One region of the Aminivibrio pyruvatiphilus genome, then DNA from elsewhere that is predicted to be linked to it. Evidence: riboswitches for the same ligand, from Rfam matches in the RefSeq annotation. Region 1 holds a riboswitch; each other region holds the start of a gene.
The links. Region 1 has a riboswitch for molybdenum cofactor ahead of C8D99_RS05315 (molybdopterin-dependent aldehyde oxidoreductase). Riboswitches for the same ligand answer to the same signal wherever they lie in the genome.

Region 1 (4,166 bases):
TCCGTCCACCACGAGGCGGTTGTTGATCTTCCCGCAGTCGCACATGAGGGTCATCCGGTCCACGGCAGTCTTGCCCGTTTCCGTGTCCACGGTCACCTCGGCCATAAACACGCCGTACATGTAGATCACGAAGGGTTTCCCCTGGCTGTTTTCATCGCATGCGGCCCCCTCCACGGCGGACCACTTTCCGGCGAAAGAGGTCGGCTTTCCGGCGGCAACCAGTTCGTCATAGGTCATATACCCGCCGTCCTTCTTAAAGAAGCCGCTTTTTGGCTTCGCGGTCTCCTTGAGCAGGGTTTCGCAGGCCACCCGGATGGCGTTGCCCGTCATGACCTGGGACCTGGAGCCGCCCGCAGGCCCTGAATTGGGGCATTTCGCCGTATTGGGCCACGTAAACCGGAGCTTGTCGGGGGAGATGCCCAGGGGGCGCAGTGCCTCGTGGGCCGTTCCGATGGCGCCGATATCGGCACCCTGGCCGTGGTCCTCCCAGGCCGTACAGATGGTGATGGTCCCGTCGGGGTTCATGTCGACCCGTGCCTCGGAACCATCGGGACCGTCGAGCCCGCAGCCGTATACACCCACCGAGAGGCCGACGCCTTTTTTGTAGCGGGCAGTGGAGCCCTCGGCGGCTCTCTTCTTCGCGAGCTCGTACTTCGGCCGGAGCGCCTCGAGCATCTTCGGAAGGGAATAGGACTCGGGCGCCTGTCCCGTGGGAGAAGTGCTCCCCGGCCGGTAGGCATTCTTCAGGCGGATCTCCAGGGGATCCATGCCGAGCTTCTCCGCCAGTTCATCCATAAGGACCTCGGAGGAGAAGAGGGACTGGGGGGAACCGTAGGCCCTGAAAGCCGAGCCCCAGGCATGGTTGGTGCACACCGTCCGGCCCTCGCCCCTGATGTTGGGAATATCGTATCCCGCGCCCATGAACTGGGTGCCCCGCAGGGTCAGCAGATCGCCGAACTCGGAATAGGGGCCGTGATCCACGGAATAGTCGGTTTCCATGGCGAGGAGCTTTCCTTCCCTGTCGGCGGCGAACTTCATGTTGACGAAGAAGGGGGAGCGCTTTCCGGTGTACTGCTGCTGCTGCTTCCAGGTGTAGTTCAGCGCCACGGGGTGTCCCGTGGCCAGTGCCGCGGCTCCCACGAGGGCTTCCATGGTGGGGCTGAACTTGTAGCCGAAGGTGCCCCCGGAAGGATTCGTCACGAGAACCAGCTTTTCGGGCTCCACACCCAGACCGGGGGCGATCATGGCCAGGTGGAGATGGACGCCGATGGACTTGGAGTGGATTACCAGCCGACCCTCGTGGTCCAGGTAGGCGAATCCCACGTCAGGCTCGATGGGCATGTGCGGCTGCCTGCCCACGTAGAAGTCGTCCTCCGCGGTGACCACGTCGGAACGGGCGAAGATGGGGGCCGTATCCTCCCCTTTCTTGATTTTCTGGGTGAAATACACGTTTGGTGTGCCTGGATGGATTTCGATGGCATCCTCCGCCATGGCGGCAGGGGCGCTCATGTAAGCCGGAAGAACCTCCAGGTCGAGCTTCACTTTTTCGGCCGCCGCGGCGGCGTTCCTGTAGCTGTCGGCGCAGACGATGGCCACTGCGTCACCGTACTGGAAAATCTTCTCGTCGCACAGGATGGGGCGGTCCCACCCGTCGCCCTTGTTCGTGGGGAAGGTGATGAGTCCGGTAATCCTGTTTTTCCCCCTGATATCCTTGTGGGTGACGATCTTGTAGACTCCGGGCATCTTCTCCGCCTCGGAGGTATCGATACCCTTTATGTTGGCGTGGGAAACCTTCGCCTGGACGAGGGCTGCGTGGAGGGTTTTCTTCGGCATCTTGAGGATAAGGTCGGCGCCGTAGTCCAGGGTTCCGGTGACTTTTCCGACCGCAGTGGGACGGGGGTACCTGCTGCCCCAGATCCGTCCGTCACCAGGAAGGACGAAATCGAGATCCTTCACGTCCATCTCCCCCCGGAGCACCTTGGCGGCATCCATGACGGCGTCCACGATGGGCTTGTACCCGGTGCAGCGGCAGGCGTTCCTGTTGGCCTGGAACCAGTCCCGGACTTCTTCCCGGGTCGGATTGGGGTTGGTGTCGAGAAGGGCTTTTGCGGAGACGATGAATCCGGGGGTGCAGAAACCGCACTGGGCGGCCCCGTGCCTGATCCATGCCTTCTGGATGGGGTGGAGATTCCCGGGAGTGCCTATCCCCTCGATGGTGGTGATGCAGGCTCCTTCAGGAAGCCGTGACATCTTGTACACGCAGGAACGGGTATACGTGCCGTCGATGATCACGCCGCAGGAGCCGCAATGTCCCTGGCCGCAGCCTATCTTGGTTCCGGTGAGCCCGAGCTGTTCCCTGAGTACGGAGGCAAGGGTGCTGTCGTCCTCCACTATGATGTTCCGTTCGACGCCGTTGACAAAAAAGACTTTCTGAATCATCCTGTTCCCAGCTCCTTCCGTTCGTCGGCAGGGGGCGGGGCGGCAGAGCTCCGGACCTGTGCGCGGCCATGCGATGAGGACCGGAACCTCCGCCCCTTTCCTGTTCAATAAACTCTTCGCGCGGGGCTCTCCGTCAGGTTTCCGCTGAACCGACCCCTCCTTTCGCCTCGTGCAGATGGAAAAAATAAAAGCCGCCCTCAAGACATGAGGACGGCTTCGCCGTGTGCGGAAAAACGTCCTCCTTGCCAAAGGGGAGGCGCACCTGTTTCCGGATGCACCCTAACGGTCGCTGCCCGTGGGATAGATCCTTTAGGACAGGCGACTCGGAGGAAAAGATTGATATTCTCAGAAGTAAATTTCAAAAAAACACTAACTAGTTTGAGCCATTTTATACCATGAATTCTTTCCGGGCAAGCCTACTCCCAGTTGGTTATATCCTTCCCCGGACCGTCTCCTCCCTCTTCGCCGTCGGCACCGAGGGAGAACAGGTCGTATTCGCCGTGGTCGCCGGGGCGGCGGTAGACGAAGGGGCTTCCCCAGGGATCCGCCGGGAGCTTCCGGAGGTAGCCTCCCTCCCTGTATTTCCTCGGTTCGGGAGGAATGGAGGGTTTTGTCACCAGGGCTTCAAGCCCCTGGGCCGTGGAGGGGTACAGACTGCTGTCGAGCCGGTACATCTCCAGGGCCTGCTCGATCTCCCGGATCTGCACCGCCGCCGCGGTTCTCTTGGCATCCTCCCCCCTGCCCACCACCCTGGGCACCACGAGAGCCGCCAGCAGGCCGAGGATGACCACCACCACGAGCACTTCCACCAGCGTAAAGCCCTTCCGTTTCAGCTGCCTTTCTTTCATTGCACAACCTCCGTTTCAGTTCTGCCCGCCCGTCATCCCGCGAGACTGGACAGGTCAAATATGGGAAGGAGCACGGCGATGACCACGAAGCCCACTGCCAGTCCCAGAAACAGCACCAGGAGGGGTTCCGCGAGAGTGGCCGCCTTTTCCATGCCGTCCCGGGCCTCCTCCCAGTTCATCTCCGCCACCTGGCCGATGGCACCCGGCAGGTCTCCTCCCAGCTCGCCGATCCTGAGGATGTAGACCGCCTCCTCGGGAAAGGTGCCAAGCCTCTCCAGGGCACGGTCGAACCGGAACCCTTCCTTCACGAGCCGGGCGGCCTCCATCCACCGCTCCGGCCGGGAGTCCATGGAGGAGGCCATTCCGAGGGCCTGCACCAGGGGGATCCCAGCGGAGAGCAGGGTCTTCAGGTGGGACATCACCAGGGAGAGGGCGATATTTTCCCGGATGCGCCGGAAGAAGGGGAGGCTCACGGACCACTTTCTCTTCCGTGCCAGGAAAAAGAACCCCATCAGGGCAAGGACCAGCGCCGGCCACCATTCCCGGAGAAACGCCGCCGTTCCCAGGAGGATTCTCGTGGGAAGGGGCAGGGCCTGCCCCATGTCGGCAAAGAGGTCGGCGAGCCGGGGAACCACGTAGGTGAGCAGAAAGAGGACCACGGCGAAGCCGATGACCGTCATGGCCAGGGGATAGGTCAGGGCGGACCGGATCTTCCGCCGCTGCCCCTCCTGCATGGCGTAGAGGGCCGCAGCCTGCTCCAGCACACCGGGAAGGGCCGATGTCCTTTCGCCCGATTCCACTATCCTCAGGAGGTCCTCCCGGAAGAGACCCGTTTCTTCCAGCACGGCGGAGAGGCGCTTTCCTCCCAGCACGCCTTCG
Region 2 (4,166 bases), on a different contig from region 1:
GCCCGGATGTGGGAGATGTACCGGTAGACGTCGCCGATGATGAAGGTGTCGCTGATCATCCACACCCGCCGGCAGAGCTTCCTGTTGAAGAGGGAAGCGTAGTCGATGGCCATGCGGAGGCTGTCCTCGAAATCGGTGGGGCCCACGTTGAGCACGACGGCATCTTCGTGGCCTGAGGGTTTCTTGAGGTTGGGAAGGAGATCGGCGTAGTCGTCCACCCACTCGAGCTGGGTAAAGAGCTTCTCCCCGTCGGCCTCGAGCACGCTGTCAAAGAGCGCGGAGAGTGGATCGCCGTCGTGTTCGGCGGCCTCGGAGGTGAGCGATTCCTCCATCCACTGCTGCAGCTGGGTCACTATTTTCTGGATGTACCGTGGGTGTTCCGTTCCCGCCATGGCTGAAAGAATCTCCCCTACCGTCCATTTTTCTTCATTTCCGCGTTCGAATGTCATAGGATCCTCCGGAACTTCTATTATGGGGGAAGCATACCATATACCCATTCCCGCCACAACAAAAAGCGGGGAGAGAAAATGGGCGGTTTTCAGGCGGAAACGCCCTCGATTTTTCCCCGCCTCATGGAGACGCGCCTTCCGCAGACGCCGTCGAGCCACTGGATGTCGTGGGAGGCGATGAGGGAGACGGTGCCCCATTTTTCCCAGGCTTCCCTGATCACCCGGGCCATCAGAAGGGCGTTTTCTTCGTCCACGTTGGCGGTGGGTTCGTCGAGGAGGAGGACCTTCGTCCGGAGGACGAGGCGGGAGGCCAGGGCCACCCGCCGGGATTCGCCTCCCGAGAGCATGTACCATTCCCGTGCGCCGAAGTCCGGAGAAAGGCCTACCATCTCGAGGGCTTCGGCGACCCGGTCGGCGAGGCGGTTCGTGTCTCCCCGGACCCTGAGGCCGTAGGCCACGTTCTCGAAGACGGAGCGCCGGAGAAGATAGGGCTCCTGGAGGAGGAAGGTCACTTCCCTGCGGAGTTCACTCTCCCGTTCTTCCGTGGGTTCCCCCAGGAAGCGGATGGTACCTGCCGCCGGCTTCAGGAGGAAAGCGAGGGCCTTTAGAAGAGTGCTCTTGCCGCTGCCGTTGTGGCCGACAAAGGCGGTGGGGCCGTCAGGCGGAATGTCCAGCCTGTCGATGTGGAGCACGGGGTCATCCTCGTAGGCGCAGACGAGCGCTTCGATCTCGTAAAGCGGAGCTGATCCCGGACGTCCGGTCTGCCTGTTCATGCTGCCGTCCTCCTTCGGAGAGCCGAAAGGGACCAGTTGAGAACGAAGGAGAGGGCGAGGAGCAGGACTCCGAGGGCGATACCGGTGGAGAATTCTCCCTTGCCCGTTTCCAGGGTGATGGCGGTGGTGATGGTGCGGGTGTGCCACTTGATGTTGCCGCCGATCATCATGGAGACGCCCACTTCGGCGGTGACCCTTCCGTAGGCGGTGACGGCGGCGAGGAGGATCTGGTGCCTGCTCTCCCAGAGAGTGGAAAGGGCGAGGCGTTTTCCCCGGGCGCCCAGGGTGAGGAGGGTGAGGCGAAGCCGTCCGTCGACGCTTTCCACGGCGGACGCCGTGAGGGCGACCACGATGGGGAGGGCCAGGATGGTCTGGCCTATGGCCATGCCGGGAATGCTGAAGAGAAGTCCGTATCCGCCGAGGGGCCCCCTGTTGGAAATGAAGGCATAGACGAAGAGTCCCACCACTACCGTAGGGATGGAGAGCAGCGTGTCCACGGTGATCCGGAGGATCCTGCGCCCCGGGAAGGAGAAGTAGCCGATGATGAAACCCAGGGGAACGCCGATGGTGAGGGTAACGGCCATGGAAAGGAACGAAAGCTTGAGGGTGGTGATCACTGCCGTCCATACTTCCTCGTCCATGGTAAAGATGAGGCCGAGTCCTTGAATGAAACCTTCCGAGAGGTAGTTCACGAAAATCCTCCCTTTCCATAAAAAAATGCCTCTCCCCAAACCGCAGGAAAGGCACGCCGAGCGTCCTTCCCTCCTTGCCGTGCGGGAGGCGCTTCCGTTTCCGGGAGCACCCTGTCGGCCATGAATCCATGGGCTGCCGCCTGTAGGTTTCATGGCTCGGAGGGACTGTCCGCAGGGTATTGTACCCTGCCCCTTTCCCGAAGGCAACCGGAAGGAGCGGTCATGGGGTACAATAACCGGAGAATATGTGCGGAGGTGGATACATGATTCCTTTCAGACTGAGGCGGGAAACTGCCTGCATGGTGATGGTGGACGTCCAGGACCGGCTTCTGCCGGCCATTTCCGGAGCGGAGGAAATCCGCCGGAATACGGTGAAGCTGGCAACGGCGGCGAGAGTGCTCTCCGTTCCCTTTGTGTACACGGAACAGTACCCCAGGGGGCTTGGCCCCACCGACGGGGAAATTCTGGCGGCACTGCCGGAGGGTGCTCCCCGCATGGAAAAGAACACGTTTTCCTGCTGCGACGAAGCCGCTTTTGAAGAGCTCCTGCAGGGAACGGGCCGTTCCGTGACGGTGATCTTCGGCATCGAGACCCATATCTGCATCCTGGCCACCGTGCTCGACCTGCTTGAGAAGGGCCGGAAGGTGGTGCTCGCTTCGGATGCCTGCGGGAGCAGGGACCCCCTGAAGGCCGAGCGGGCCCTTTCGGCGATGGCGGCGGCCGGTGCGCTGGTGGTGCCCGTGGAGTCGGTGATCTACCACCTTATGGGCAGGTCGGGAACGCCTGAGTTCAAGGAGCTTCTCCCCCTCTTCAAGTAAGGACATCCTGACAGGGGCGGATATTCGGGAAGGAGGCAGCGCGACACAGTGAACATCGACAGGGAAAAGGCCCTCCAGCTGCACCGGAAGGCCCGGGGGAAGATCCGGATCTACCCCACGGTGAACATACGGAACGAGGAAGATCTCGGCATGGCCTACGTGCAGGGGGGCGCTTACGCCGCCGCCGGAATCATGGAGGATCCGGATGTCATTTTTGAATATTCGGGCAAGGGCAACCGGCTCGCCCTCATCAGCGACGGCTCGGCTGTCCTGGGCATGGGCAACATCGGCCCCAGGGCGGCTCTGCCGGTGATGGAGGGCAAGTGCCTGCTCTTCAAGAACTTCGGCGACGTGAACGCCATCCCCCTCTGCATCGACGCCCGGAATGCCGATGACATCGTCGCCATGGCTAAAATGGTTGCCCCCACCTTCGGGGCGATCAACATCGAGGACGTGTCGAGCCCCAATTCCTTTACCGTGGTGGAGCGCCTCCAGACAGAGCTGGACATACCCGTCTTCTGCGACGACCAGCACGGCTCGGCGGTGGTTGTGCTGGCCGCACTGATGAACGCCCTGAAGCTGGTGGACAAGGAGCTGCCGGACACTTCCACCGTAATCATGGGTGCGGGGGCGGCGGGAATCTCCGTGGCCCGGCTGCTGCTCAACGCAGGCGCGGGGCGGGTCACGGTGCTGAACAAGTGCGGCATCATCGGGCCCGGCAACGGATGCATGAATTTCGTCCAGGAAGAGCTGGCGAAACGGCTCGGCGAAACCCGGGGAGGAGCCTCCCTGGACGAGGCCGTAAAGGGAGCGGACATCTTCATCGGCCTCTCGTCGAGGGGGAAAATCAGCGCCGCTCACGTGCGCTCCATGAAACCGGGAAGCATCGTCCTCGCCCTCTCCATGCCCGAGCCCGAGATCTCCTGGGAGGAGGCCTCGGAGGCCGGAGCCGCCGTCTTCGCCGAAGGTTTGACGGGAACGTCCAATGCCATGCCGAACCTCCATGCCTACCCCGGAATCGCCAGGGGGCTGCTGGATGTCCGGGCGAAGGGGCTGAACGAAAACATCCTCATGGCGGCCTCCCGGGCCATTGCGGGGGCGGTTGACCGGAGGCGCCTTTCCCGGCGGTGCATCATCCCGGACCTGTTCTCCGACGAAGTGACGCCACGGGTGGCCGAGGCCGTTGCCCAGACGGCCATCGCCGAGGGGCTCGCCTCCCTGAATGTTCCGCCGAAGCAGGTGTACGAAGAAACGTGGCAGAGGCTCTTCGGCGGCATAATGGAAAGAGTGTAGAAAAAAATCGGGGCTCCCTTCAGGGAGCCCCTAATGTTTTTTCGGGAGGCTACAGCGCCCGGAAGAGCAGGAGCACCGTTCCGGCCAATGTGACGAAGACCGAGTGGCGCTCGCTCTTCCAGAGAATGGACAGGTCGAAGG
Region 3 (4,166 bases), on a different contig from region 1:
CAGGGGAGCACTTCACCCTGGGGATGATTCTGCCGGAGAGGGTGTTCCGCCGCTTCGTACAGGACATAGCCGCCCTCCATCTTTTCGGAGGATTCGTCATTCTTCTCCTCGCCTCCGTTCTGCTTTTCCCCACGGTCCTGGGCCTGAGGCTCTCTTTCGCTTCCCTTTCAGCCGTGGCGGACGGAATAGCGGAGCGCCTTTCCGGGAACAGGGACATTACGGAAACGGCTTTCAACGTGCAGGTTCTGGGGGCCGAAATCGGCGAGGCCGTGGAGGATTCCCGGGTGACGGAGTTCAGGCGCTTTCTCAGAAGCCTGGAAAATGCCCTGAAGATCATCGGGAGGCAGGGAGAGGAAATAGCCGCCCTCACGGAAGAAGCCCTGGCCATACAGGACAATCTCACCGATGTGAACCGTGAGCTCACGGAGAGGCAGAAAATCTGGAGAAATACGCTGAACGTCATGGAGACCGTTTCGGGCACGGGCGAAAGCGGCGGGAAGCTTCAGAGGATCGCCGAAAGCATTCGGGAGAGCACCGGTGCCTTCGGTGTACTCCTGGCACACCACAGGGACGGAGCCCTGAGAAACCTGGCCATCAGCGGTTACCGGTCCGCAGCGCTTCTGGATTTCGCTATTCCCCTGGAGGGAAGCGTGGCCGGACGGGCCTTCAGGGAGAAACGGCCGGTATGGGTTGAAAATGTGTCTCTCGAACCGGAGTACGGCATGGTTCACCCCGAGGTGGCGACGGAAGTGGAGATTCCCCTTGTGCACCGCGGCAGAAGCGTGGGGGTTCTCGAGGTGGCTTTTGCGGGCGAAGGCAGGCCCAGGGACGACGAACTCATGGAAACCCTGATGCCCGTTGCGTCCGCCCTGGCCGGCCTCTTTGACGTGGAAGACGCCCGCAGGGAAATCAAGGAATCCTACAGGTACCTGGCTGAAAAACTGCAGTCTGTCACGGAGATTCACCATCTCGAGACGGCGGACCACATGGACAGGATCGGCGCCTACTCACGCCTCGCCGCGGAAGCCCTGGGAAAATCCAGGGAAGAGCAGGACGACATCGAGATCTTCTCACGCCTGCATGATATCGGGAAGCTCAGGGTCCCCATGTCCATCCTCGGGAAGGCCGGCCCGCTTACCGGAGAGGAGATGGCCCTCGTCCGAAACCATCCCCGGTGGGGTGCGGAGCTCATCGGGGGCGCGGAATGGCTTGCCGCGGCGAGGCGGATCTGTATGACCCACCATGAAAAATGGGACGGCAGCGGTTACCCCCTGGGCCTTTCGGGGGAGGAAATTCCCTGGGAAGGGCAGGTAGTGGCCCTGGCTGACGTCTACGATGCCCTGCGGTCCCGCAGGGTCTACAAGGACTCGATGTCCCACGAGGAGGCGGTCCGCATCATCCTGTCCGGCGACGGCAGGACGGAGCCCGGCCATTTCGGCCCCGAGATCATCGAATTTTTCAGGAAATTCCACGGGGAGATGGACAGGATTTTCGAAAGCCGCCGGGTGAGGTAACAAAAACCGGCGCTCCCGTGGTATCATAAACACAAAAGAATATGCTTATCTCCGAGCCCGTTCGCCTACAGGATTTTCCCACGGCGGCGGGCCGTCAGGGTCCGTCCGGAAACAGGCGGGCCTCCCGTGTTCGGCAAGGAGATAGCGGACTTCACTGGAGCCGTTCCCTGCCGTTTGTCGTAGGGGAACGGTTTTTTTGTGTTTTTGTGTTTCGCGATCAGGCACACTACAACATAAAGGAGGAAATTACAGTGAAAATGAGAAAAATGCGGTCGTTTCTGTTCGTCTGTCTGTTCGTCTTTGTCCTTGCGGGGGCCGCTTCCGGCGCGGAGGTTCTCCGGATGGCCACCACCACCAGCACGGACAACACGGGGCTTCTTGATTACCTGGCCCCTCTGCTCCTTCAGGAGAAGAACATCGAACTCCAGTGGGTTTCCGTAGGTACGGGCAAGGCTCTTGAGTACGGCCGGAACGGTGACGTGGACGTTCTCCTGGTCCATGCTCCCGAGGTGGAGAAGAAGTTCGTCGCCGACGGATGGGGTGTCAACCGCCGCCAGGTGATGTACAACGACTTCATCGTGGTGGGCCCCGTTTCCGATCCTGCGGGGATCAAGGGGATGGCCGCCGCCGATGCCCTGAAGAAAATCGCCGCCGTCGCGGCTCCCTTCGCCAGCCGGGCCGACAAATCCGGGACCCACGTGGCGGAGCTTGTCCTCTGGAAAAACGCCGGCATTCCCGAACCCGACAAGGAGAAGTGGTACATCCAGACCGGCCAGGGAATGCTTGAAACCCTCATGATCGCCGATGAGCGGAAGGGCTACTGCCTCACCGACAGGGGAACCTTCATCAAGTACGAGGATTCCCGGAAGGAGCAGGGGGGGCTGGTGATCATCGTCGAGGGTGACGACTCCCTGAAAAACCAGTACAGCGTAATCGCCGTCAACCCGGCAAAATGGGAGAACCTCCGGTATGACCTCGCCGTGGCCCTCATCGACTGGATGGTGTCCCCGTCGACCCAGAAAGCCATTGCGGACTTCCAGCTTCTCGGAAAGCAGCTCTTTTTCCCCAACGCCGAAAGATAAACAACAAAGGAGCGCCGGAAACTCCGGCGCTCCTTTCCTGATGTGTTCCCGTTTCCTATGCCTTTTCCTCGATGGCCACTTTCTTCATCTTCTCGGCCTGGATCTTTTCCGAGACTTCCACGGTGAGCACGCCGTTTTTGAACGTCGCCTTCGCTGTGTCCGGGTCAACCTCCAGGGGAAACTGGATGGACCGGGAGACCTTTCCGAAATAGCGCTCCGACCGGAAAAGGTCGTTCTCTTCCACCGTTTTCTCGTCGGATTTCTCCGCCTGGAGAGTCAGCCGGTCCTCGAAAACATTCAGCTCCACCTTTGACGGGTCGATGCCGGGAAGCTCGAACTCGGCGAAAACTTTTCCGTCCTTCCGGTAAAAATCCCCCCTGGGAACCGCAGGAACCCTTTCCGTCTCCTGGGCATACCCCATATCGGAAGAAAACTCGCCGAATGCCCGGAGCATGTCCCTCATCATCCTGTCCACCGAAGCGAATGGTGCGATGGGCTGTGCCATGTCATTGGGCCGTATGGCCAGGAATCTCCGTGTCATTGTCTCCACCTCCATGAGTCTGATCTATATTGACCTTGTGATCATAATTATATACGTCAGTATTGGTTAGACAAGGGCGAAAAAGAGAAATGAGCAGGAAATAAAGGTAAATATGGCCGCATTTTGGAGACTGCCTCCCGTTTTCTCTTTTTTTCTTTGTATTTCTCCTGCGGGGAAAAGAAGATGCCTCTGAAGGTGTACAATGAAGAAAAGTAATCTGACAAGGGAGAGTGTGCAATGAAAAAGGACATAGGAATCTCCACCCCTCTCTATCCCGCGCCGGCCCTGGTTGTGGCGGCCTATGGCACCGACGGGCGGCCCGGCGGGCTCATGGTCGCCTGGGGGGGAGTCTGCAACTCGGAGCCGCCGTGCATTTCGGTGGCCGTGGCGAAATCCCGTCATACCCTGGAGGGAATACTGGAGAAGAAGGCCTTTACGGTGAACATACCGTCGGAGGCCCAGGCCGCGGAAGCTGATTTTTTCGGCCTCGCGTCGGGAAGGGATACAGACAAGTTCTCCGCGGCGGGACTCACCCCTAAAAAGGGGGATATCGCGGACGCTCCCCTCATCGAGGAGTTTCCTGTTTCCATGGAGTGCGAGGTCGTTCAGTTCCTTGATCTCGGATCCCATATCCTCTTCGTGGGAAAGGTGGTCAAGACCTGGGCACGGGAAGAGTGCCTCGACGAAAAGGGCTATCCGGACCCTGAAAAAGTGCGCCCCCTGGTTTTCGCTCCCCGCACCGGGAAATACTTCGGCCTGGGGGATCTTGTGGGAAAGGCCTTCGGCGAGGGGAAAAAGTTCCTGCCGAATAAGTCCTGAAGGGGGCTTTTCATTCTGCCGCTGCAAATAAAGGAGCCCCGGCCTTAAAAAGCCGGGGCTCCTTTCCGCTTCAGGAGAAATTTCCCTAACGTACTTCTGGGGTATCCGCCCTGGGGCGGAGCAGCAGAAAGAGTCCGATGACCGCGGATGTGCTCCCGAGGGCGATGGGAAGGCTGCCGTGAAGGGCCAGGAGGCCGAATGCCGCAAAGC
Region 4 (4,166 bases), on a different contig from region 1:
GGAACGCCCTTTTCATCCCATCCGCGGGCTTTATAGTACTCGGGCAGCATTTCGGGAAGGCGGCTGAGCATTCCCTTGGAAGGACCGTCGGGAATGGGCTCCTTGAGCAGCCTGTCGGGAAGGGTGTCTTCCTTCGCAGGATCGAGGCCTTCGCGGAGGTTGAACATACGCTCGATGTTCCAGATGCGGTCTCCCGCCTGCAGGGCTGCGGCGCCGTCATAGTCGAAGCCCGTGGCTGCCTTGAGGAACGCTGCATAGTCGTCGGCTCCGAGGGCGAAGGAGGTGAAGAGGCACATGCCGGAGGCGTCGATGGCCGCGGTGAGATTCTGGAAAATCATGACCCATGTGGGCTTTGTGCTGATATCCACGGGGTCGAGCTTCTCGGGAAGTCCGAGGACTTCGGGGGAGATGGTGTAGCCTCTCACGTGGCATCCTCCCCGGTTCGACGTGGCGTAGTTCAGGCCGATTCCCTGGATGGCCCGTCCGTCATAGGCGGGCATCTCCTGCTTCTTGACGGTCATGGAGAACTCGGGGTGGCCGTACATTTCGCACAGCCTGTAGGAGCCCTCTGCGAGCTTCTTGCCGAGGCCTTCCACGAGCCCCATCTTTTTCGTCCAGTAGGTGACGGCGTCATCGCTGCCGAAGCGGAGCTCGGGGCCGCCTTCCAGTTCTTCCTTTTTGATCAGTCCCTTTTCGTAGAGCTCCATGGCCGCCGCGATGGTGACACCGGCGCTTATGGTGTCGAGGCCGTATTCGTTGCAGAGATAGTTGGCCTCGATGATGGGCTCGAGACGTTCGACACCGCAGCAGACGCCGAAGGCGAAGATGGTCTCGTATTCAGGGCCTTCGCCCTCGCGGTCGCCGACCTTCGTGACCCGGCCGCAGCCGATGGGGCAGCCGAAGCAGGAGTATCTCTTGGTGAGGAAGTCCTTGGCGAGGGTTTCGCCGGACTGGGTGTCAGCCTCGGGGAAGTAGGCTCCCTGCCAGTTGTTCTTGGGGTAGCCGCCGAGCTGGTTGATGATGTTCACGAGGACCGCGGTTCCGTAGGTGGGGAGGCCCTGGCTGGTGACGGGGTTGGTCTTCAGTTTTTCCATGGCCCCGGCGAGGACGGCCTTCATCTCATCCTGGTTTTCCACGTACGGGCGGGCGCTGCCCTTGACCACGACCGCCTTGAGGTTTTTGGAGCCCATGACGGCGCCGACACCGCTCCGTCCTGCAGCCCGGTTCTTGTCGTTCATTATCGCCGCGATCTTCGAAAGCCTTTCACCGGCGGGGCCGATGCAGGTGACCTTCGCCTTGGAATCGCCCACGGCTTCGAGAAGGGCGTCGGTGGCCGCATGGCTGTCCTTGCCCCAGACGGCGGCGGCGTCGCGGATCTCCACCTTGTCGTCGTTGATCCAGAGATAGACGGGTTTAGCCGCCTTGCCCTCGAGAATGATCATGAACCAGCCCGCCCTGGCGAGCTCGGCTCCCCAGAATCCGCCCGAGTTGCTGCTGGCGATGCATCCAGTGAGGGGACTCTTGGTGATGACCATGTACCGTCCGGCGGAGGGAGCTCCCTTGCCGGTGAGGGGGCCGTTGGCGAAAATGAGCTTGTTCTCGGGGGAGAGGGGATCGGTGCCTTTGGGTACCTCGTCGTAAAGCACCTTCGTGGCATATCCGCGGCCGCCTATGTAGTCCTTCAGGGTTTTTTCACAGAGACTCTCGCTTGCGACGGTTCCGTTGGAGAGATTGACGCGCAGTACTTTGCCGAACTTGTCCATATCTCTTCGCCTCCTTGATTTTGTGCATCCTGTATTTTGAAAGGGGTGAAATGAAAAAAGGAGGACCACCGGCTGAAGCCGGCTGATCCTCCTTTGCAAATGCGGCAGGAATGGAAATCGCTTTCCAGACCCAGTGCCTGCAGAATCTTCTGGAGATTTTGCAGGTCGAAGGCATATTCATTTTCGGGGAATGATTCTGCTCACCCCTGTTACTTTTTATACCAATTTGTGAAGTCTGTCAATTCTTTGGGGTAATCTTTCCTGTATAATTCCGGAAACGGAGGTGAGTGTCGGTGAGCTGGTTTGATACTGTGGTGTATTCCGCTGAGGCGGTGGGCCCCTGGAAAATGGTATCCTTTCTGGAACTCAGGAAGGCTGCTGCCATGGAGGGACTTTCTCCCGCCGAAGCGGAGATTTATTGTCTCGAAAACGGCTACGTTCCGTCGAGATATATCCGGAGCATGGGGACTCTCGGACCCGACGGTCAGCTTCGCCTGCTCTCGTCCTGCGCGGCCGTTATAGGCTGCGGCGGCCTGGGGGGGCTCGTGGGAGACCTGCTGGCCCGGGCGGGGGTGGGGCGCCTCGTATTTGTTGACGGTGATGTTTTCGACGAAACGAACCTGAACCGGCAGCTCCTTGCAACGGAGGAGCTGCTCGGTAAATCAAAGGCAAGGACGGCGGCAGCAAGGGCCATGGAGATCAACGGTGCCGTGGAGGCCGAGGGAAGGCAGTGCCGATTCGACTCCTTCACGGCGGAGGGAATTCTCGAGGGCGTGGATCTGGCGGTGGACTGTCTCGACAGCCTCACATCCCGGAGAGTACTGTTTGCGGAGTGCGCTTCCAGGGGGATTCCTCTCGTTTCGGGAGCCATCGCCGGGTTCTGGGGGCAGGTGGGTGTCGTACTTCCGGGAGACGAGACGCTTACAGGGTACCTCGCCGGCGAGTCGGATACGGGAGTCGAGACGGAAACAGGCAATCCGCCCTTCACCCCCGCCCTTGTGGCAGCCCTGGAATGTGCCCAGGCAGTGAAGCTTCTTACGGGGAAGGGAACGGTTCTCGCGGAACAGCTCCTGTGGATCGACCTCGCCGATGACGAGTTCACCCGCCTGAGGCTCCGCTAGGGGAGGAAACTCAGCGGGGGCCCCATTCCTTTCGTAATTCGGCCAGCAGGCGGTTGACCTCCGATATGAGGGAGTAGAGCAGGGAAGGGAGTCCTTCAAGAGCCCTGCTTTTTGCCGTGTCCTCCATGGCTTTCGCAAGTCCGGCTGCCTTTTCCGCCCCGAAAAATGCGAGGTTGCCCTTTAACCTGTGGGCATGGGATACCAGCAGAAGGCGGTCGCCATGAGCGACCGCCCGCTTCATTTCCGCCATGAGCGGGGGGGTCGTCTTCAGGAAAATTGCAGCGGCTTCCGCCGCCGCTTCCCGGTTTCCTCCGGTTGCGGAGAGCAGCGGGGATTCTTCCTCTCTTTCCCGGGCCGTCAGGAATTCTCTTCCGGGCAGAAGGGATGAGATGGTCCGCGCCATGGCCTCAGGTGAGGAGGATTTTGGCAAAAAACCGTCCATGCCTGCTTCGAGGCATCTCTTCCTGTCCTCTTCTTCCAGGGAGGCGGAAACGGCCAGAACGGGAACCCTCCGGCCCTTTTTCCTTTCCATCCGCCGAAGTGCCCGGGTTGCCTCCATTCCGTCCATTTCGGGCATCTGGATGTCCATGAGAATGATGTCGAACCTGTGCTCTTCAGCGAGGGCAAGGGCCTCTTTCCCGTTGGAGGCCGTCATGACCCTGAAATCCAGGGCTTCCAGGTTTGATTCCATGATCCTGGCGCTCAGGGGGTTGTCCTCGGCCAGAAGGGCGAGGGACGGTGTTCCTCCGTCCTCTTCCGGAGAGGAGTCGATGAAGGTCATGGCAAAGGACGGGCTGTTTTTTGCCTCTCCCGCGGAGAAGAGTATTTCAATACCTTCCGGAAGGTTTCGCCTGGCGACGGCGGAAAGTATGATCTTCCCGTTTCCTGCCCCGGCTGCTTTCCCGATGATTTCATCCAGCATGTGCTCCAGCATGAGCGGGTCTCCTTCCACGAGGGAGGGAACCGACGGGTCGATTTCCACCCTGGCGGCAGAAGGCGCTCCTTTCGCTGCAGCCGATCCTGCAGCTGCGAAGCAGACCGAGGTTATGGAGAAGAGTGCCGCTTTCTCCGGTGCTTTTTTCTCGTCCGGAAGGAAGGAAGGACCGCCGAGAAGGGAAAGGGCCTCTTCAGCCAGGCGCCTGATTGAAGCGGAGCGATCGGCGGCGCTGTGGGGCGGCATGGTTTTTGTTTCTGCATCTCCGGTGAGAAGAAGAATTTCCTCCAGGCACCGTCGGATTTCGCGGCGCTCCCGCCCGGAGGCGCCCGGTATTCCCGCTGATGC

Region 2: another riboswitch for molybdenum cofactor. It lies ahead of C8D99_RS12700 (ABC transporter permease); the one in region 1 lies ahead of C8D99_RS05315 (molybdopterin-dependent aldehyde oxidoreductase).
Region 3: another riboswitch for molybdenum cofactor. It lies ahead of C8D99_RS14215 (ABC transporter substrate-binding protein); the one in region 1 lies ahead of C8D99_RS05315 (molybdopterin-dependent aldehyde oxidoreductase).
Region 4: another riboswitch for molybdenum cofactor. It lies ahead of C8D99_RS01950 (aldehyde ferredoxin oxidoreductase family protein); the one in region 1 lies ahead of C8D99_RS05315 (molybdopterin-dependent aldehyde oxidoreductase).

Annotation. Positions count from the first base shown of each region.
Region 1 covers NZ_SORI01000005.1:45,357-49,522, reverse strand. Annotated here, with positions in the region: gene C8D99_RS05315 (molybdopterin-dependent aldehyde oxidoreductase) at 1-2,439, opposite strand, end outside; molybdenum cofactor riboswitch at 2,662-2,780, opposite strand; gene gspG (type II secretion system major pseudopilin GspG) at 2,856-3,287, opposite strand; gene C8D99_RS05305 (type II secretion system F family protein) at 3,320-4,166, opposite strand, start outside.
Region 2 covers NZ_SORI01000021.1:45,223-49,388, reverse strand. Annotated here, with positions in the region: gene C8D99_RS12710 (hypothetical protein) at 1-449, opposite strand, end outside; gene C8D99_RS12705 (ATP-binding cassette domain-containing protein) at 539-1,222, opposite strand; gene C8D99_RS12700 (ABC transporter permease) at 1,219-1,914, opposite strand; molybdenum cofactor riboswitch at 1,970-2,088, opposite strand; gene C8D99_RS12695 (isochorismatase family protein) at 2,178-2,732, shown strand; gene C8D99_RS12690 (NAD(P)-dependent malic enzyme) at 2,781-4,025, shown strand; gene C8D99_RS12685 (methyltransferase family protein) at 4,075-4,166, opposite strand, start outside.
Region 3 covers NZ_SORI01000032.1:7,764-11,929, forward strand. Annotated here, with positions in the region: gene C8D99_RS14210 (HD domain-containing phosphohydrolase) at 1-1,514, shown strand, start outside; molybdenum cofactor riboswitch at 1,552-1,671, shown strand; gene C8D99_RS14215 (ABC transporter substrate-binding protein) at 1,772-2,596, shown strand; gene C8D99_RS14220 (Hsp20/alpha crystallin family protein) at 2,652-3,137, opposite strand; gene C8D99_RS14225 (flavin reductase family protein) at 3,375-3,956, shown strand; gene C8D99_RS14230 (TRAP transporter permease) at 4,042-4,166, opposite strand, start outside.
Region 4 covers NZ_SORI01000002.1:25,281-29,446, reverse strand. Annotated here, with positions in the region: gene C8D99_RS01950 (aldehyde ferredoxin oxidoreductase family protein) at 1-1,763, opposite strand, end outside; molybdenum cofactor riboswitch at 1,836-1,946, opposite strand; gene C8D99_RS01945 (HesA/MoeB/ThiF family protein) at 2,057-2,884, shown strand; gene C8D99_RS01940 (response regulator) at 2,895-4,166, opposite strand, start outside.